Regions from separate parts of the Citrobacter freundii ATCC 8090 genome, predicted to be linked through region 2. Evidence: predicted binding sites of a transcription regulator. Region 2 holds the regulator's gene; each other region holds the start of a gene.
What was found. Region 2 encodes PurR, which represses purine synthesis genes. Its sites were predicted from a motif close to CANGCAAACGTTTGCNTG; they were not measured.
Positions count from the first base shown of each region.

Region 1 (7,108 bases), 380 kb from region 2:
GGCGTAAAGCATCGCACCAGATTCATTGGTCAGCAGCGTGCCGTTATTTAACTGCGCCTGCCCTCCCGCCAGCCACAGTGCGGTATCGACTACGTGCAGATAGTCGTCCAGCAAAGTGAAACGCAGATCGTACGGCCCAACGCTATCCGTACGGTGCTTATCCATACGTACAGACGCTGCGGTGCTCAACTGGGTTTTGAGATCCTGGTACAGCGGTGCAAACCGGCGGTTAAACCCGACCATCAGCGTGAGTTTTTTCCGCGCGGCCAGCTCCACCAGTTGCTCAGCCTCACGCAGGTTTTCCGCCAGCGGTTTATCCACACACACGTGAACTCCGGCATTCAGCAATTCACTGACGACCGCATAGTGCGTCGCGGTGCTGGAATGGACGAAAACCGCGTCGCAGGTTTGCGCCAGATTCATCAGTGAATCCACGTAGGGTATCCGCCAGGTATCACAGATACGCTGTGCTTTATCGCGCGAAGGTGAAAAGGCGCCTTGCAGCGTCCAGTCTGCGGAGGTGCCCAGCACGGGTAGCCAGGCCTTTTGTGCAATACCGCCAAGGCCGACAACGCCGATACGTAATTTATTCACGTCAGTCTCCCAGGTGCGCCAGCAATGAATCAAGTCGCTGCTTAAGTTCTGCGACCTCCGTTTCCAGCATTTCCACGCGAGCCTGCAGATCACCGGAGGCTGCAGGGAGTTGATCTGCCGCGGCAATGGCTTCATCAACCTCACCGCAAAACAGGTGCATATAGCGACTTTCACGTTTGCCCGGCTCGCGCGCCAGGCGGATCACATAAGGCCCATCTTCCCGGGTTGCCAGATTTTCCAGTGTCGATTCCACTTCGGCCATATCGCTGAATTCGTACATACGGGATGCGCGACTACGCAATTCACCAGGCGTCTGAGCGCCCCTCAGCAGCAGTGTAGTGATTACGGCCACCTCTGCGGCACTGAGCTTCAGATTGCCAAATTCAGAGTTGCAGAAACGCTGCTCATATTTCGTAACGCGATTGCCAAAGCCGCTCACCGTGCGCAGAAAATGTCGCTTAACCAGGTTATCTAATTGCTCCTGCACGTCCGATTCCGACAGGTTCATCACCGGTTCACGATTCGTTTTTTGATTGCAGGCTGTTACGACTCCATTAACGGAGAGTGGGTACTGTTCCGGCGTTGTCACTTGTTTTTCTAATAAACAGCCAATCACTCGTGCTTCGGTGGCGGTTAATTCGTATTTCATCGTCTTCTCCATTAATCATGGCTGCATCTGAAACTTAGCGGCCGGGGGTCCATTCTGATGTGGTCAACGCCGTCAGCACGTGATCGCGCCACTGCCCGTCAATCAGCAGGTAGTCTTTGGCATACCCTTCTTTTTCAAAACCCAGTCGCGCCAACAGGTCACCGCTGCGCTTATTATGTGGCATGTAGTTAGCCATAATGCGGTGAATATGCTGCGTGCGCTGCATATAACGGATGGCCGAAGTTAAGGCTTCATACATTAGCCCCTGCCCCTGCCATTTCTGCGCAATGGAGTAGCCGAGATAACAGGCATGGAAGGATCCCCGCACTACGTTTGAGAAGTTCGCAACGCCGATAATCTCTTTTTCGTCCGGATCGAGCAGCGCAAAATAATAAGCGGTGCCCTGTTTATGAAACTCAGAGATCATGCTGAGACGCGCCTGCCAGCCGGACGGATAGCAGTGGCTTTCATCGCGAATAGGTTCCCAGGGTTTTAAGAAATGACGATTTTCTGCGTAATAATCTGCCAGACGCCAGGCATCACGCTCATGCACTAAACGCACGACCAGGCGGTCCGTGGTTAAGCGCACTTTTGGCACGTTACTGCGATAGCCAAACATTCTATACCTACTCCTTCCCGTAACGTCTTCAATACGCTATTCGCATTACTATACCTGTGCGAATACACCCTGTGAAAAGAGCAAAATGCCATTTTTTGAATTATTCACACATTTTGATGAAAACTCTCTATCAAGACGGACTTTTGATAAAAAAATATTGTCCCGCGAAGGGTGGGAAAAGCGATGACGACACCGCAGAATAGAAGGTGCTTATCTTTTAAACTCTATCCAGAGTGACGAGTTTTTCCCTGGAGGGGAAATGTCGCAAGTCTCGCAGGCAAGGAACCTGGGTAAATACTTCCTTCTCATCGATAATATGCTGGTCGTGCTGGGTTTCTTCGTCGTTTTCCCGCTGATCTCAATTCGTTTCGTCGACCAAATGGGCTGGGCCGCCGTGATGGTCGGTATCGCGCTTGGATTACGTCAATTTATCCAGCAGGGGTTGGGTATTTTCGGTGGTGCTATTGCTGACCGTTTCGGCGCCAAACCGATGATCGTCACCGGCATGCTGATGCGCGCAGCCGGGTTCGCCACCATGGGCATTGCGCATGAACCGTGGCTGCTGTGGTTTTCCTGCTTTCTTTCCGGGCTGGGTGGCACGCTGTTTGATCCTCCCCGTTCGGCGCTGGTAGTCAAGCTGATCCGCCCGGAAAAGCGCGGGCGTTTTTTCTCTATTCTGATGATGCAGGATAGCGCCGGGGCCGTGGTCGGCGCGTTACTCGGCAGTTGGTTATTGCAATACGATTTCCGTCTGGTATGTGCCACCGGCGCAATTTTGTTCGTTCTGTGCGCGGCGTTTAACGCCTGGCTGCTCCCGGCATGGAAGCTGTCGACGGTGAAAATTCCGGTGCGTGAAGGGATGAGCCATGTGATGCATGACAAGCGCTTTGTCACCTATGTGCTGACGCTGGCGGGCTATTACATGCTGGCGGTACAGGTGATGCTGATGCTGCCCATCATGGTGAACGACATCGCTGGCTCACCAGCCGCCGTGAAATGGATGTATGCCATTGAGGCATGTCTCTCTTTAACGCTGCTGTACCCGATTGCCCGCTGGAGTGAAAAACGCTTTCGCCTTGAACATCGCCTGATGGCGGGCCTGCTGGTGATGTCTCTGAGCATGATGCCAATTGGCCTGGTCGGGAATTTACAGCAGTTGTTCACCCTGATCTGCACGTTCTATATTGGCTCGATCATCGCCGAACCGGCGCGTGAAACTCTGAGCGCCTCGCTGGCGAATGCGCGGGCCAGAGGAAGCTATATGGGCTTCAGCCGACTGGGACTCGCCATCGGTGGCGCAATTGGCTATGTCGGCGGCGGCTGGCTGTTTGACATGGGCAAGGCCCTGGCACAGCCTGAGCTGCCCTGGATGATGCTCGGTATTATTGGCTTCATCACCTTCCTGGCGCTGGGCTGGCAATTCAGTCTCAAACGCCCAACGCGAGGTATGCTGGAACCAGACGCCTGATAGCCGAACCCGCGCCCGGGCACTTTTCAGTTTTTTCTGCTGGCGTCCGGGGCGCTGGTACTCGATGATGCTTTGTGTCACGATTACGCCACATGCATCATGTTGAGGAACCCCATGAAAAAGTTTTTTTTTGCCGCTGCACTGATTGTCAGCGGCCTGTTGGTTGGTTGTAATCAACTCACGCAATACACGGTTAGCGAGCAAGAAATTAATCAAGCCCTGGCAAAGCATAATAACTTTTCAAAAGACATCGGTTTGCCCGGCGTTGCTGAAGCACATATCGTACTGAATAATCTCGCCAGCCAGATTGGTCGTGAAGAGCCAAACAAAGTAACCCTGACCGGCGATGCCAACCTGGACATGAACTCCCTGTTTGGCAGTCAGAAAGCGACCATGAAGCTGAAGCTGAAAGCCTTACCGGTTTTCAATAAAGAAAAAGGCGCGATTTATCTGCAAGAGATGGAAGTCGTCGACGCCACCGTCACGCCAGAGAAAATGCAGTCAGTACTGCAAACCCTGATGCCTTATTTAAATCAGTCGCTGCGTAACTATTTCAACCAGCAACCAGCGTACATTCTGAAGGAAGACAGCAGCCAGGGTGAAGCGCTGGCGAAAAAACTGGCGAAAGGTATTGAGGTCAAACCGGGTGAAATCATCATCCCGTTCACCGACTAATAAAACTGAGGGCGCTGATGCGCCCTTTTTTTTCGTGCAAACGAAAACGTTTCCGCTTATCCTTTGTTTCCGGCAAAAAAGACCATCCTCAGCCGGAGCATATTGATGACTGCACCATCCCAGGTTTTAAAGATCCGCCGCCCAGACGACTGGCATCTTCACTTTCGCGATGGCGACATGTTAAAAACTGTCGTGCCCTATACCAGTGAAGTTTATGGCCGCGCCATTGTCATGCCGAACCTGGTACCGCCCGTCACCACGGTTGACGCGGCTATCGCTTATCGCCAGCGCATTCTTGACGCGGTACCTGCCGGACACGACTTCACGCCATTAATGACCTGCTACTTAACGGATACGCTGGATCCCAACGAGCTGGAACGTGGATTCAACGAAGGCGTATTCACCGCGGCAAAACTCTATCCAGCCAATGCCACCACCAACTCGACGCATGGCGTAACCTCTATTGACGCCATCATGCCGGTGCTGGAGCGGATGGAAAAATTGGGTATGCCACTGCTGGTGCACGGCGAAGTCACCCATGCAGATATCGATATTTTCGATCGCGAAGCGCGCTTTATTGAAACGGTGATGGAGCCGCTGCGTCAGCGTTTGACCTCGCTGAAAGTGGTGTTCGAGCATATCACCACCAAAGATGCTGCCGAATACGTTCGCGACGGTAACGAACTTTTGGCTGCGACGATTACGCCACAGCACCTGATGTTTAACCGCAACCACATGCTGGTTGGTGGGATTCGCCCTCACCTGTATTGCCTGCCAATCCTCAAACGTAACGTCCACCAACAGGCGCTGCGTGAACTGGTTGCCAGCGGGTTTAAGCGCGCATTCCTCGGTACCGACTCAGCGCCACACGCTCGTCATCGCAAAGAGTCAAGCTGTGGCTGTGCGGGCTGTTTTAATGCACCGACCGCGCTGGGCAGCTATGCCACCGTGTTTGAAGAGATGAATGCGCTCGACCATTTCGAAGCCTTCTGCTCACTCAACGGCCCACAGTTCTATGGCTTGCCGGTAAATGAGACCTTTATTGAGCTGGAACGCGTGGAGCACCTGGTTCCTGAGAGCATTGCACTGGAAGACGATACGCTGGTGCCTTTCCTGGGTGGCGAAACGGTACGCTGGTCAGTAAAAAGCTAAAAAAAGTGTAGCCAATTGATGCGAATAACTGTATAAATAAACAGTATATTCCACAGGGGGCTACTATGCGTATTGAAGTCACTATTGCCAAAACTTCACCTTTACCTGCCGGTGCAATTGACGCACTGGCAGGTGAACTCTCCCGCCGTATTCAGCACCATTTTCCGGATAACGAAGGTAACGTTACCGTCCGTTATGCCGGCGCAAACAATTTGTCGGTTATTGGCGCGACTAAAGAGGACAAAGAACGCATCAGCGAGATCCTACAGGAAACCTGGGAAAGCGCGGATGACTGGTTCATCAACGAATAAATAATGATATGCAGTGATGTTTGTTTGCCGGGTCGCCCCGGCTTTTTTATACACACTATCCTGTAATCAATCGCGCATTTCTTCTGACGAGTTTTTAATTTAATATTAACTCACCGATTATCTTTTAACCAATACAACAAAATAATTGTGCAACATACTAAAAAAAAATGAATAACATGTTGGTTTCTTAGTCAGATAACGCTGAAAACAAAAAATTTATGCCCTTCCCTCTTTAAATTTTCAATGAATACCCTTATTTATTGATATACTGAAGTTGCTTCAGAAAAAAACGCATTGAACCTCGAAAACCGTTGTCTAGTAACACGAATTAGGGGGCATGATGGAAAAGAATAATGAAGTCATTCAGACTCATCCGCTTGTAGGGTGGGACATCAGCACTGTTGATAGCTACGATGCGCTGATGCTGCGTTTGCACTACCAGACCCCGAATCGCCCTGACCCGGATGGGACTGAAGTTGGTCAAACGCTCTGGTTAACCACTGATGTTGCCAGGCAATTTATTTCGATATTAGAAGCAGGAATCGCCAAAATTGAATCTGGCGATTACCAGGTAAATGAGTATCAGCGACATTAAACCTGATACATCCAACCATCAAAAGGCACCTTAACGGTGCCTTTCTTATTTCCAGGTTGAATATTCCGGGTCAGTTATTTAACCTGCTACTATCGCGATTGCAGAGAGAAGCGGATGAAATACGACTTAATCATTATTGGCAGCGGTTCAGTAGGCGCCGCAGCTGGATACTATGCCACTCGTGCCGGTCTGAAGGTTCTGATGATCGATGCACATATGCCTCCTCATCAGCAGGGCAGCCACCACGGCGACACTCGATTAATTCGTCATGCTTATGGCGAAGGTGAAAAATACGTTCCGCTGGTACTACGTGCGCAAACATTGTGGGATGAACTGTCCACCCATAATGAAGAACCGATTTTTGTTCGCTCCGGTGTTATCAACCTCGGTCCAGCAGAGTCAACCTTCTTAGCGACTGCAGCGCAAAGCGCCAAACAATGGCAACTCAACGTTGAACAACTGGATGCGGCAGCCATCATGGCGCGCTGGCCGGAGATTCGTGTACCTGACAACTATATCGGTCTGTTTGAAGCGGAGTCCGGTTTTTTACGCAGTGAGTTAGCAATTAAAACCTGGATCCGTCTGGCGGAAGAAGCAGGCTGTGCGCAACTGTTTAAATGCCCGGTCAGCGCAATTCATCACGGTGATGATGGCATCACGGTAGAAACGGCTGACGGTGACTACCACGCGAAAAAAGCAGTGATCAGCGCCGGTACCTGGGTGCAGGCTTTAGTCCCTGAACTACCGATACAACCGGTGCGCAAAGTGTTCGCCTGGTATCAGGCCGATGGGCGCTACAGCGTTAAAAATAACTTCCCAGCCTTCACCGGCGAGCTGCCAAATGGTGATCAATACTACGGTTTCCCGGCAGAAAACGACGAGCTGAAAATTGGTAAGCACAACGGCGGACAAGTCATTCACTCTGCTGATGAGCGTAAGCCATTTGCCGCTGTAGCCAGCGATGGTTCTGAAGCCTTCCCATTCCTGCGCACAATTCTGCCGGGCGTTGGCTGCTGCCTGCATGGCGCGTCCTGCACTTACGATA
Region 1 covers NZ_CP049015.1:1,900,990-1,908,097, reverse strand. The annotation lists gene G4551_RS09095 (Gfo/Idh/MocA family protein) at 1-594, opposite strand, end outside; gene G4551_RS09090 (YceH family protein) at 596-1,243, opposite strand; gene rimJ (ribosomal protein S5-alanine N-acetyltransferase) at 1,278-1,862, opposite strand; gene mdtH (multidrug efflux MFS transporter MdtH) at 2,122-3,330, shown strand; gene G4551_RS09075 (lipoprotein) at 3,445-4,005, shown strand; gene pyrC (dihydroorotase) at 4,111-5,157, shown strand; gene dinI (DNA damage-inducible protein I) at 5,223-5,468, shown strand; gene bssS (biofilm formation regulator BssS) at 5,809-6,063, shown strand; gene solA (N-methyl-L-tryptophan oxidase) at 6,178-7,108, shown strand, end outside.
Region 1: a site for PurR is predicted at 4,045-4,062, ahead of pyrC (dihydroorotase). Genes of this name have one in related genera too.

Region 2 (7,108 bases):
GTCATTGGGGCAAACGGTGTTGTCAAAAGCGTGCCTGGCGGCGGGAATGGAGTTTGACGGGAATCAGGCACACTCGGCACTGTATGACACCGAACGTACGGCCGTGCTGTTTTGCGAAATCGTTAACCGCTGGAAACGTCTCGGTGGTTGGCCTCTTCCCGTGCCTGAAGAAGCATAACGGCGACATAAAAAAAGCGACCATTTCAGGTCGCTTTTTTACTTCTGCTGATATTACTCAGCGTCCGGCTCTTCGGTTTTGTATTTCGCAGCTGTTTCTTTAATCAGCTGCTGCAACTCACCGCGCTGGTACATTTCTATCAAAATGTCACAACCACCAACCAGCTCACCATCAACCCACAGTTGTGGGAAAGTTGGCCAGTTTGCGTATTTCGGCAGTTCGGCGCGAATATCCGGGTTCTGCAGAATATCAACGTAAGCAAAGCGTTCACCACAGGCTGACAGCGCCTGCACAGCCTGAGCGGAGAAACCGCAGCTTGGCAGTTTAGGAGAACCTTTCATGTACAGGAGAATCGGGTTTTCAGCGATCTGGCGCTGGATTTTTTCGATAGTGGTGCTCATTATCTTGCTTCCTTAAACTTCTTTTACGGCAGTAGTCTGACATTGTAACGGGTCAGACAGGCAACGGAAAATAACATTTTCATTACGCGTTATTATTTTATCCCCTGACGCTAAAAGTTGCATTCATAATCTCATTTATCCCCTTCAAACATGTGGATTTGATTATCTGTTCACCAACTCCAACGTTAATTGATGTTTTTTTTTGCGGTCGGTTACGAAACATAGTTTTAAACAAAAAAAGCTATTAACTTTCCCTCTTTCTATAGATTAGAATCGTCAAGTTTTGAAAATCACACGCAGGCACGATAGACCTGCCTTACCAGAGGACTGCTCAGTGGCGCGGATAAACCGAATCTCGATCACGCTCTGTGCTTTACTTTTTACTACATTGCCCTTTACGCCTATGGCTCATGCTTCCAAGCAGGCCAGGACGACACCTACCAATTCTCACACCATCAAAACGGTAGATAAAAAGAAAAGCGCAACAACCAGCCAAAAAACAACAAAGACCAGCAAGAAAACGGCGACAAAAACCACCAATAAAACCAGCACCAAAACCGCTTCCTCTTCTAAAAAACGCACTGCCACTCCGGCAAAGTCGACTAAAACTGCAAATCGTCGTGGTAAAACTGCCGTAGCACAAACCGCAGCCGTTACCTGGACTGAAAAATGCACACCGCGCAAAGGTCATAAACCACGCTGCGTGAAGGTGAAAACCACTGCACCAACTACGCTTGCTGACGCCCATAAAGTGAAAGTGCAGAAAGCGACTAAAACCGCTATGTCCACCTTGATGAACCAAATCGGTAAACCTTATCGTTGGGGCGGCTCCTCGCCAAGAACCGGGTTTGACTGCAGCGGTCTGGTTTATTACGCCTATAAAGATCTGGTGAAGTTCCGCATTCCGCGTACCGCGAACGAAATGTATCATCTGCGTGATGCCGCACCGATTGAACGTGGCGAACTGAAAAATGGCGATCTGGTCTTCTTTCGTACCCAGGGTCGCGGAACAGCCGATCACGTCGGCGTCTACGTCGGAAACGGTAAGTTTATTCAGTCACCGCGTAGCGGGCAGGAAATTCAAATCACCTCTCTGAGCGAAGATTACTGGCAGCGCCACTATGTGGGCGCTCGTCGGGTAATGACGCCAAAAACAATTCGCTAAAAACTTACCCTACAGAACATGCTGTAGGGTAAGTTCTTCTTTTGCATAACCTTTCAATTTGCTACCCTATCCTTACTCACAATGAGGCTATTGTGTGTACTCAATATAAATAATAAGGAGAGAAGCAATGTCGTTTGAATTACCTGCATTACCGTATGCCAAAGATGCTCTGGCACCGCACATTTCTGCCGAAACGCTGGAATATCACTATGGCAAACACCATCAAACCTACGTGACCAATCTGAACAATCTGATTAAAGGCACGGCGTTTGAAGGCAAATCACTGGAAGAGATCGTTCGTAGCTCTGAAGGCGGTGTTTTCAATAACGCAGCACAAGTATGGAACCACACGTTCTACTGGAACTGCCTGGCACCAAACGCAGGTGGCGAACCAACCGGTAAACTGGCCGATGCAATTGCCGCCTCCTTTGGCAGCTTTGCAGATTTCAAAGCGCAGTTCACCGATGCCGCTATCAAAAACTTCGGTTCTGGCTGGACCTGGCTGGTTAAAGGAACTGATGGCAAACTGGCTATCGTCTCCACCTCCAACGCAGGTACTCCGCTGACTACCGACGCGACGCCGCTGATGACCGTTGACGTATGGGAACACGCCTACTACATCGACTATCGCAATGCCCGTCCTGGCTACCTGGAACATTTCTGGGCGCTGGTGAACTGGGAATTTGTTGCGAAGAACTTCGCAGCATAAAAAAGATAACGCAGAAGGGCTTCCTTCTGCGTTTTTGCATTAATTCGCGGTCGTGAAAGCCTCTTCTGGCTGTCTTCTTGCGGAAATAAACACCAGCAGCAGCGCAAGACCCGCCACAATCGCCCCCATCACTGGCACAAAACTGTAGCCTAGGCCGCCTGATATCACCGCCCCACCGGCCGCTGCACCCAGAGCGTTCCCCAGATTAAACGCGCCAATATTGACTGACGATGATATTCCAGGCGCTTCACTGGCAACGCGCATCACACGCATCTGCAACGGTGGAACGACCGCGAACGTCGCCGCGCCCCAGACCACCATACTGATCGCCGCACCCAGCTCATTACGCGCAAGGAAAGGAATGGCCAGCATAATAACCATCAGCAGCAGTAAAAAGCCTTTCAACGTACCGTTGACTGAACGGTCAGCAAACTTGCCACCAAAGTAGTTACCGATCGAGAAACCAATGCCTATCAACACCAGCATCCCGGTAACAAATGCCGGAGTGGCATGAGTGATAGTATGCAGAACTGGCGAGATGTAGGTATAAAGCGTGAACATCGCCCCAGCACCCAGTACAGTAGTCAGTAACGCCGACAACACCTGTGGGCGCATAAGTACCGCCAGTTCGCTGCGAACATCCGGGCGCTCTCCGGCTCCACCCTTGGGTAAGGAGAAGAACAGGCTGACCATAGCAATGACGCCCAGACCCGCAGTGGCCATAAATGACATGCGCCAACCGATGGTTTCACCAAGCCATGTCGCCGCCGGAACGCCACCAATATTGGCGATGGTTAACCCCATAAACATCGTTGCTACGGCGCTGGCCTGCTTATGTTTGGGTACAACACTGGCAGCAACCACTGAACCGAGACCAAAAAAGGCCCCATGGTTAAGACTGGTCAAAATACGCGATAGCATTAGCGTGGTGTAATCCGGCGAGATAGCCGAAAGCACATTACCCAGCGTGAAAATCGCCATCAGGAATATCAAAGCATTACGTCGCGCGCGATGAGACAGCAGCAATGTCATCAGCGGTGCACCTACCATCACACCTACCGCATAGGCGCTGATCAGCATGCCGGCCGCCGGAATCGAGACATCCACACCTTTGGCTATGACGGGCAATAATCCCATTGGCGAAAATTCGGTGGTGCCTATGCCAAACGCTCCGATCGCCAGCGCCAGTAAAGGATAATTGAGTTTCATATTGCGACTCCGTAACGTCGAGCCGTGGCGCGACATAAAATAAGAGTCAAAAGCATGACATTGATCGCAAAATTAATAAAGTTAACAAAATTGCAAAAGACTTTTGCTTATTCGCAAACAATAGAAGAGATAGACGAGCGGAAAGAGTGAGGGAGAGCTAACTCCCTCGGGGAAATCAATGCAGCGCTGCGGTCAGGCCACCCGCGACGATCAAACCCAGAACAATAATGGTAGTCACTAACGAAAATTTCAGATCGGTGCTCATCAAGTTTTCTCCTTTTTATTCCCACACAAAAAGTGATATTGCGCATTTTTACACACTTGAAAGCAAAAATCTCTCACGATTTATATTGATAACTGCTTTTAACTCTTCCCCTTTTCGTTAAGATCAGACAAAATTCCACGCTTACTTGATTAGCGTACCGGCCATTGACCCCTTCCTGACGTTCCGTGTCGTTTTCCCGGCGTGCCGCAACCCTTACGTTGCGCTAAGGGTGTGTAAAGGCAAACGTTTACCTGGAGTATTCTCAGGAGCTTAGGATATGGTCTGGAGTGAGATGTAATGGCAACAATTAAAGATGTAGCGAAGCGAGCAAACGTTTCCACTACAACCGTATCACACGTAATTAACAAGACGCGCTTTGTCGCGGAAGAAACGCGTAATGCTGTCTGGGCAGCGATCAAAGAACTGCACTATTCTCCGAGCGCAGTTGCCCGCAGCCTGAAGGTGAATCACACCAAGTCTATTGGCTTGCTGGCGACCAGCAGCGAAGCGGCCTATTTCGCAGAAATTATCGAAGCCGTGGAGAAAAACTGTTTCCAGAAAGGCTATACGCTGATTCTGGGTAACGCATGGAACAGTCTCGAAAAGCAGCAGGCCTATCTGTCGATGATGGCGCAAAAGCGCGTTGATGGTCTGCTGGTGATGTGTTCTGAGTATCCGGAGTCGCTGCTTTCGATGCTCGAAGAGTATCGCCATATTCCGATGGTCGTCATGGACTGGGGCGAAGCTAAAGCCGACTTTACCGATACGGTCATTGATAACGCCTTCGAAGGCGGTTACATGGCGGGTCGGTATCTGGTAGAACGCGGTCATCGTGAAATTGGCGTGATCCCAGGTCCAATGGAACGTAACACCGGGGCCGGGCGTCTGGCGGGCTTTATGAAAGCGATGGAAGAAGCGCTGATTAAAGTGCCTGATAACTGGATTGTCCAGGGCGATTTCGAGCCTGAGTCCGGCTATCGCGCCATGCAGCAAATTCTGTCGCAGTCGCATCGTCCGACCGCTGTCTTCTGCGGTGGCGATATTATGGCGATGGGTGCGCTGTGCGCCGCTGACGAAATGGGTCTGCGCGTGCCACAGGATGTCTCACTCATCGGCTACGACAACGTGCGCAACGCCCGCTTCTTCACGCCGGCCTTAACGACTATTCACCAGCCGAAGGATTCACTAGGTGAAACGGCCTTCAACATGCTGTTAGACCGTATCGTGAATAAACGTGAAGAGTCACAGTCTATCGAGGTGCATCCACGTCTGGTTGAGCGTCGCTCCGTTGCCGACGGTCCGTTCCGCGATTACCGCCGTTAAGCCTGTTGTGCGGGAGTCTCATCTGGCTCCCGCAGCCATTCCTTGTTCAACGTTTCACTATCCCCTAAATAGTCCAGCAGCCACCTCAATGCCGGTGACGTATCGTTCTGCTGCCATGTCAGACAGCATGCAGCATCAGGAAAGGGGTTCTCCAGTTGCAGCGCAACCCACTTGCCGCTATCGATCCACGGCTTGGCAAAATGCGTCGGTACCATGCCCACGCATAATCCCGCGGACAAACAGGTCGCAGAAGATTCCCAGTCGGGCACGACGACGCGTTTTTGGTTATCCAGCAGCCAGGTAATACGCTTTGGCAGCGTACGGGAGGTATCTTCGCGTACCAGTGACGGCCAGTTGCGCAACGTATCATCACTTAGCGGTCCGGGCATTGACGCCAGTGGATGATGGCTGGCTACCACGCAGCTCCAGCTCAGCATTCCCATATCGCGGAAGGTATAGCGTCCCCCTACCGGAATCGCCTGTGTGGCGCCGATGGCCAGCTCCACGCGTCCATCGGACAGCGCGTCCCATACGCCGTTAAACACTTCCTGAAAAACTAACAACTCCACATCATCAAAGTGACGGTAGAAATCCACGATCATCTGTCGGGTACGATCCGGGCGGACAATGTTATCGACTGCGATCGCCAGCTGCCCGCGCCAGCCGTTGGCAATTTGCTGGCATTGCTGGCGCGTGATCTGCATTTTTTTGATAACAGAGCGACCTTCTTTTAAAAACCATGCCCCGGCAGGCGTTAATTCCACATCCCGATGGCGTCGCTCAAAAAGTGGTACCGCCAGCCACTCTTCCAGTTGGCGCACAGTGTAGCTTACCGCCGAAGGTACACGGTGTAGCTCCTGTGCGGCTGAACTAAAGCTACCGTTACGCGCAACCGCATCAACCACTTCAAGTGAATATTCCGACCACATATTCTGCCTGCAAAAATTTTGAAATCAGTAAGCAAATATTAGCGTTTCACAGCGAGAATTACACTCACTACACTCAGCGGCATTGTTCTATTGCTAAAAAAAGAGAAATAATGATGCAACCTGGGAAAGGGTTTTTAGTCTGGCTAGCGGGCCTTAGCGTGCTCGGCTTTCTGGCAACAGATATGTATCTGCCCGCCTTCGCCGCAATTCAGTCCGATCTGCAAACGCCTGCATCTGCCGTCAGCGCTAGCCTGAGCTTGTTCTTAGCCGGTTTTGCCGTCGCACAACTGCTGTGGGGACCGCTCTCTGACCACTATGGTCGCAAGCCTATTTTGCTGCTGGGTTTATCTATTTTCGCACTGGGCAGTCTGGGCATGCTGTGGGTTGAAAACGCCACAGGCCTGCTGGTACTGCGATTTGTTCAGGCCGTTGGCGTCTGTGCAGCATCGGTTATCTGGCAAGCGCTGGTTACCGACTATTATCCTTCACAAAAAGTAAACCGCATCTTTGCCACCATTATGCCGCTGGTCGGGTTATCACCTGCCCTCGCCCCGTTATTAGGTAGTTGGATCCTGGTACATTTTTCCTGGCAGGCCATTTTTGCCACCCTATTCGCCATTACTCTGATTCTGATGCTTCCGGCGCTGCGTTTAAAGCCTACAGCTAAAGCACGCGATGACAGCCAGGATAAACTGACTTTCACCACCTTGCTGCGCTCGAAAACTTACCGTGGAAACGTGCTGATTTATGCCGCCTGTTCCGCGAGCTTTTTTGCATGGCTGACGGGTTCCCCGTTCATCCTTAGCGAAATGGGTTATAGCCCAGCGGTAATTGGTCTGAGCTATGTTCCGCAAACTATCGCCTTTTTAATCGGTGGTTACGGCTGTCGTGCTGCGCTGCAAAAATGGCAGGGTCGTCAGCTGCTGCCC
Region 2 covers NZ_CP049015.1:2,284,490-2,291,597, reverse strand. The annotation lists gene rnt (ribonuclease T) at 1-178, shown strand, start outside; gene grxD (monothiol glutaredoxin 4) at 232-579, opposite strand; gene G4551_RS11000 (C40 family peptidase) at 914-1,744, shown strand; gene sodB (superoxide dismutase [Fe]) at 1,872-2,453, shown strand; gene G4551_RS10990 (MFS transporter) at 2,493-3,662, opposite strand; gene cydH (cytochrome bd-I accessory subunit CydH) at 3,838-3,927, opposite strand; gene purR (HTH-type transcriptional repressor PurR) at 4,225-5,250, shown strand; gene punR (DNA-binding transcriptional activator PunR) at 5,247-6,179, opposite strand; gene punC (purine nucleoside transporter PunC) at 6,293-7,108, shown strand, end outside.

Region 3 (7,108 bases), 1.2 Mb from region 2:
TTCCCCGACTCCAGGATACGGTTGTAGAGATCAAAGATCGCCATTTCCCACAGCGAATCACCGGCCACACATTCGATGTTATCGATGCATACCAGCGATAAATGCTCCATCCCGTCGAGCACCTCGGGGACGAACCAGGTGCGTTTGTCGAGCGGCACGTAGCCTACCGCATCGCCGCGCGCGGACAGTTCCGCACAGGCTGCATGCAGCAAATGACTACGGCCAGCGCCTTCACGCGACCAGAGATAAATATACCCGCTATGTTCCTGACGCAGCACGTTTTGCAGTGCAGCCAGTAAAGAGGAGTTATCCCCCGGCCAGAAACTTGCGAAAGTTTCGTCGTCAGGAAGATAAAGTGGCAAAGAGAGCTGTGCCGGTGTGTTCAGAGATACCTCAACCCAGGATTTCATAAAATCGCGTTGAGTTTAACACAGAAATGCGTCGCGATAGAACCGGGCAGCATCGCCACCCGGTCAAAGGTTTACTGTTGCTCAGTGTCGGCATCTTTGGCGTCGAGCACCACTTCTTCTGGACGCAGCAGGCTGATAACTTTGAAAATCAGGCTCAGACAGACACCCACAATGGTCGCCAGCGCCATGCCTTTCAGCTCAGCAGCACCGATGTGAACTTTCGCGCCGCTGACGCCAATGATCAAAATGACCGAGGTCAGGATCAGGTTCTGTGCTTTGTTGTAGTCAACTTTTGACTCGATCAGCACGCGAATACCGGAAGCGCCAATCACGCCGTACAACAGCAGAGATACACCGCCCATGACCGGCAGTGGAATAATTTGGATCGCCGCAGCCAGTTTACCCACGCAGGAGAGCAGAATGGCGAAAATCGCCGCACCGCCAATAACCCAGGTACTGTAAACGCGGGTAATCGCCATGACGCCGATGTTCTCGCCGTACGTGGTGTTCGGCGTAGAACCGAAGAAGCCGGAGATCACCGTCGACAGGCCGTTAGCAAACATAGAACGATGCAGGCCAGGATCGCGAATCAAATCTTTTTTCACGATATTCGCCGTTACCACCAGGTGGCCGACGTGTTCAGCAATAACCACCAGCGCCGCAGGCAGAATAGTCAGAATAGCGACCCATTCAAAGCGCGGTGTGTAGAACGTCGGCAGAGCAAACCAGTGAGCCTGCGCTATCGGCGTGGTGTCCACGACCCCCATCACGAAGGAGAGCGCGTACCCGGCCAGCACCCCAATCAAAATCGGGATAATCGCCATAAAGCCACGGAACAGCACGGAACCAAATACCGTCACCGCCAGCGTCACCATTGAGATGATGATGGTTGTTGAGTCTGGCGCTTGTCCTTCCGCAGGCAGCAATCCCGCCATACCCGCAGCGACACCCGCCAGCTCCAGACCGATAACGGCAACGATTGCGCCCATCGCCGCAGGCGGGAACATTACATCCAGCCAGCCAGTACCGGCTTTCTTAACGATGAACGAAACCAGGCAGAACAGGATGCCACACATAATGAAACCGCCCAGCGCCACTTCATACCCTAGCGGCAGCAGCAGCAGAACTGGGGAAATGAACGCAAAGCTTGAACCGAGGTAAGCCGGAATTTTACCTTTACAAATAAAGAGATACAGTAAAGTACCAATACCGTTAAACAGCAGAACGGTAGCTGGGTTGATATGAAACAGGACTGGCACCAGTACCGTTGCGCCAAACATGGCGAACAGGTGCTGTAAACTAAGCGGGATTGTCTGTAAAAGCGGCGGTCTTTCACTCACCCCGATAGCACGGCGCGTCATAGTGTTTTCCTCTGAGTGTTGTTTGTTATTAGCGATTGGGTTGTTTTATTCAAAAAAAAGCCGACTCTTAAAGTCGGCTTCTTTTCACTTATTCGTTTACTTGGTACCAAAAATCTTATCGCCGGCATCGCCGAGCCCCGGAATAATGTATCCGTGCTCGTTCAGTCCCTGATCGATGGAGGCAGTGTACAGCTCAACATCCGGGTGCGCTTTTTCCAGCGCCGCGATACCTTCCGGCGCTGCAACCAGCACCAGGACTTTAATGCTGCTGCAGCCTGCTTTTTTCAGCAGGTCGATGGTAGCGATAACGGAACCGCCGGTTGCCAGCATCGGGTCAACGATCAGCGCCATACGCTCATCAATGTTAGAAACCAGCTTCTGGAAGTACGGAACCGGCTCCAGCGTCTCTTCATTACGGTACATACCGACCACGCTGATACGCGCGCTCGGAACGTTTTCCAGAACGCCTTCCATCATGCCCAGGCCCGCACGCAGGATTGGCACAACGGTGATTTTTTTACCTTTGATTTGGTCAACTTCAACCGGACCGTTCCAGCCTTCAATGGTCACCTTTTCGGTTTCCAGACCGGCGGTTGCTTCATAAGTCAGCAGGCTGCCAACTTCCGAGGCGAGTTCACGAAAGCGTTTAGTGCTGATGTCGTTTTCACGCATCAGTCCCAGCTTGTGTTTGACGAGTGGGTGTTTGACTTCCACGATCTTCATACTCTTCTCCTTTCCTCAGACGAGTGGCAACCACAAAAAAAATCGCCGGATTATACCGCTTTTCGTCTCTGGCGCAATACTGCATACGCTTGATATGGATCAACCAAAATCGTTTGCGTCTGGATGATGAGTATAAAACAACCCCCACAATAAGTGCGGGGGTTGTTATCAATGCTATGAATTTTATAGATTTTCAGCATTACTCTGGATGACGTTTTGATACCATGAAAAAGATTTCTTCGGCGAGCGTGCTAATGTCCCACTCCCGTCATTATTTTTATCAACATAGATAAAGCCGTAGCGTTTTTTCATCTCCCCCGTCCCGGCCGAGACTAAATCAATACAGCCCCACGGGGTATAGCCCATCAGATCCACGCCATCTTCCACCACCGCTTTTTTCATTTCGCGGATATGCGCGGCCATATAGTCAATACGATAGGAATCATCCACCGAACCGTCGGCCTGCTGCACGTCAATCGCCCCAAAGCCGTTTTCTACAATAAACAGCGGCAACTGATAATGATCCCAGAACCAGTTCAGCGAATAGCGCAGACCGACGGGATCAATCTGCCAGCCCCAGTCCGACTTCTGCACGTACGGGTTAGAAACCAGGCTTTTCGACTCGTCGTAATCCAGCTGAGGGTTGTCCGCCGTTGCCTGGGTCGCGAAAGACATATAATAGCTAAAGCCGATGTAATCAACGCAGCCCTCGGTCAGCGCCTGACGGTCTTCCTCGGTGATATCCAGTTCAAAGCCACGACGGGCAAAGTAATTGAGAAGATGCTGCGGGTATTTGCCGCGCACATGGACGTCAGTAAACCAGTAACGCCGGTGCATAGCGTTCATCGCCATCATCATGTCGTTCGGCGCACAGGTCAGCGGATAAATTGGGCACATCGCAATCATGCAGCCAATTTGCAGCGCCGGGTTAATTTCACGCGCGACCTTCACCGACAGCGCGCTTGCCACCAGCTCGTAGTGCGCAGCCTGAAACATGACCGGCTCGCGGTCTTCGCCGGGCTGGTATTTCAGGCCAGAGTTAGTAAAGGGCGCGAAGTCTTCGTGATAATTTGCCTGATTGTTAATCTCATTAAACGTCATCCAGTACTTCACTTTGTACTGGTAACGAGTGAAAACCACCCGGGCAAAACGGACAAAAAAGTCGATAAGCTTACGGTTGCGCCAGCCGCCATATTCCGTCACCAGATGGTAGGGCATCTCGAAGTGCGACAACGTAATCACCGGTTCAATGCCATATTTCAGACATTCGTCGAACAGATCATCATAGAACTGCAGGCCAGCTTCATTGGGTTGCGCTTCGTCACCTAAAGGGAAAATCCGCGTCCAGGCAATAGAAGTGCGAAAACATTTAAACCCCATTTCGGCAAACAGCTTGATATCGTCTTTATAGCGATGATAAAAATCGATGGCATCGTGGTTAGGGTAGTTTTTACCGGCAATCACACCGTCAGTAATTTCACGCGCCACACCATGCGCCCCCGCCGTCATGACATCGGCAACGCTAATTCCTTTACCGCCCTCCTGCCAGCCACCTTCCAGTTGATGAGCGGCGACAGCGCCACCCCACATGAAATCTGCTTTAAATCCTGACATCCCCTTCCCCTATCGTGATGAGTCTGCGCAAAACGCTCCAAATGAGGCCCGCAACAAAAAACAGAAACCGGTTTCAGTACGATACTGTGCATTCGGCTGGCAGGTTTCAAGCACAAGGCTGTACCCGGTTTCATTTTCGTGGCGCAGTTCAAACAAATAGATAAATGATTGTAAAATGCTGAAAAAACCAGCAGATAAAACTTGATGCAGAGCAGGCTCGCAAACGTTTGCTTTCCCTGTTAGAATTGCGCCGAATTTAACTTTTACTGCAAGTAAACATGTGGGGAAGCAGGCAGTGACCGATAAAACCTCTCTTAGCTACAAAGATGCCGGTGTTGATATTGATGCAGGTAATGCTCTGGTTGATCGAATCAAAGGCGTAGTAAAGAAAACGCGTCGTCCGGAAGTTATGGGTGGTCTGGGTGGCTTCGGTGCGCTGTGCGCATTGCCGCAAAAATATCGTGAACCGGTACTGGTTTCCGGCACTGATGGCGTTGGTACAAAACTGCGTCTGGCGATGGATCTGAAACGCCACGACACTATCGGCATTGACCTCGTCGCAATGTGCGTCAACGACCTCGTGGTTCAGGGCGCTGAGCCGCTGTTCTTCCTCGACTACTATGCAACCGGCAAACTGGATGTGGACACCGCAGCCAGCGTCATTAACGGGATTGCCGAAGGCTGCCTGCAGTCTGGCTGTGCGCTGGTCGGTGGGGAAACAGCTGAAATGCCGGGGATGTACCACGGCGAAGATTACGACGTGGCAGGTTTCTGTGTTGGCGTCGTCGAAAAATCAGAGATTATCGACGGTTCTAAAGTGGCTGACGGCGACGTACTGATTGCGCTCGGCTCCAGCGGTCCGCACTCCAACGGTTACTCTCTGGTGCGTAAAATCGTTGAAGTCAGCGGTTGTGACCCGGAAACCACCGAGCTTGAAGGTAAATCGCTGGCCGACCACTTGCTGGCTCCGACCCGCATTTACGTAAAATCCATTCTGGAACTGATCGAGAAGGTTGATGTGCACGCCATTGCCCACCTGACCGGCGGCGGCTTCTGGGAAAATATTCCACGCGTTCTGCCAGACAACACGCAGGCCGTGATCGACGAGTCTTCCTGGCAGTGGCCAGCCGTCTTCAACTGGCTGCAAACGGCGGGTAACGTCAGCCAGCATGAGATGTATCGCACCTTTAACTGCGGCGTAGGTATGGTTATCGCCCTGCCAGCTCCGGAAGTGGACAAAGCCCTGGCTTTGCTCAATGAGAAAGGTGAAAACGCATGGAAAATCGGTATCATCAAAGCTTCTGATTCCGAACAGCGTGTGGTCATTGAATGAAAAACATTGTGGTGCTCATTTCCGGTAACGGAAGCAATTTGCAGGCGATAATAGACGCCTGTGAACAGAAAAAAATCAATGGCACCATACGTGCAGTATTCAGTAACAAGGCCGATGCGTTCGGCCTTGAGCGCGCACGCGAAGCGAATATTCCGGCACACTCGCTGGAAGCCGCCCAGTTTGCCAGTCGCGAAGCCTTCGACCGCCAACTGATGCAAGAAATTGACGCCTGGGCGCCGGATGTAGTGGTGCTGGCCGGTTATATGCGCATCCTCAGCCCGGCGTTTGTCGCGCACTATTCTGAACGATTGCTGAATATCCACCCGTCTTTATTGCCAAAGTATCCCGGCCTGCATACGCACCGCCAGGTACTGGAAAACGGCGATGAAGAGCATGGTACCTCCGTCCACTTCGTCACTGATGAACTGGACGGCGGACCGGTTATTCTCCAGGCCAAGGTTCCGGTATTTGAAGGCGACAGCGAAGATGATGTCACGGCACGGGTTCAGGCCCAGGAACATACCATTTACCCACTGGTGGTAAGCTGGTTTATTGATGGTCGCCTGAAGATGCGTGATAACGCTGCATGGCTGGATGGCATCCGCCTACCGCCACAAGGCTACGCCGCCGACGAATAATAAAATTCAACCTGTAAGCCGCATGTCACCATCCGGCTTACAGGCATAACTACCTTTTCCGGTTAATACCACCGGTATTCATCTACGCTCCCCCTTTCTCTTTGCTATCAGACGGTTTATTGTCATATTTTTCTGGCACAGTTGGACATCTGAGAGCAATGCTCGCCATAATAAATCGGTAGTGTCCCGTGAATGAAACGGAGTAAAAGTGGTAATGGGTCAGGAAAAGCTATACATCGAGAAAGAACTCAGTTGGTTAGCGTTCAACGAACGCGTACTCCAGGAAGCTGCTGATAAGTCAAACCCGTTGATCGAACGGATGCGTTTCTTAGGCATCTATTCCAATAACCTCGACGAGTTTTATAAGGTTCGTTTTGCCGAACTGAAGCGCCGAATCATTATTAGCGAAGAACAGGGTTCAAACTCTCACTCCCGCCATCTGTTAGGCAAAATCCAGGCCCGCGTATTAAAAGCCGATCAGGAATTTGACGGTCTGTACAACGAGTTGCTGCTGGAGATGGCGCGCAATCAGATTTTCTTAATCAACGAACGCCAGCTATCGGCCAATCAGCAGAGCTGGTTGCGTCATTACTTCAAGCAATATCTTCGCCAGCACATCACGCCGATCCTGATTAACCGCGAGACGGATTTAGTCCAGTTTTTGAAAGATGACTACACCTATCTGGCGGTAGAGATTATCCGCGGCGATACAATCCGCTACGCGCTGCTGGAAATCCCTTCTGACAAGGTTCCCCGTTTTGTGAATCTGCCGCCGGAAACTCCGCGGCGTCGCAAACCGATGATCCTGCTGGACAACATTTTACGTTATTGCCTTGACGATATTTTCAAAGGGTTCTTTGATTACGACGCACTTAACGCCTATTCGATGAAAATGACCCGTGACGCCGAATACGATTTGGTGCACGAGATGGAATCGAGCCTGATGGAGCTGATGTCCTCCAGCCTGAAACAGCGTCTGACCGCAGAGCCTGTGCGTTTCGTCTATCAGCGCGACATGCCCAATGCGTT
Region 3 covers NZ_CP049015.1:3,524,561-3,531,668, forward strand. The annotation lists gene G4551_RS17105 (DnaA inactivator Hda) at 1-386, opposite strand, end outside; gene uraA (uracil permease) at 482-1,771, opposite strand; gene upp (uracil phosphoribosyltransferase) at 1,868-2,494, opposite strand; gene G4551_RS17120 (6-phospho-beta-glucosidase) at 2,678-4,108, opposite strand; gene purM (phosphoribosylformylglycinamidine cyclo-ligase) at 4,404-5,441, shown strand; gene purN (phosphoribosylglycinamide formyltransferase) at 5,438-6,079, shown strand; gene ppk1 (polyphosphate kinase 1) at 6,294-7,108, shown strand, end outside.
Region 3: a site for PurR is predicted at 4,325-4,342, ahead of purM (phosphoribosylformylglycinamidine cyclo-ligase). Genes of this name have one in related genera too.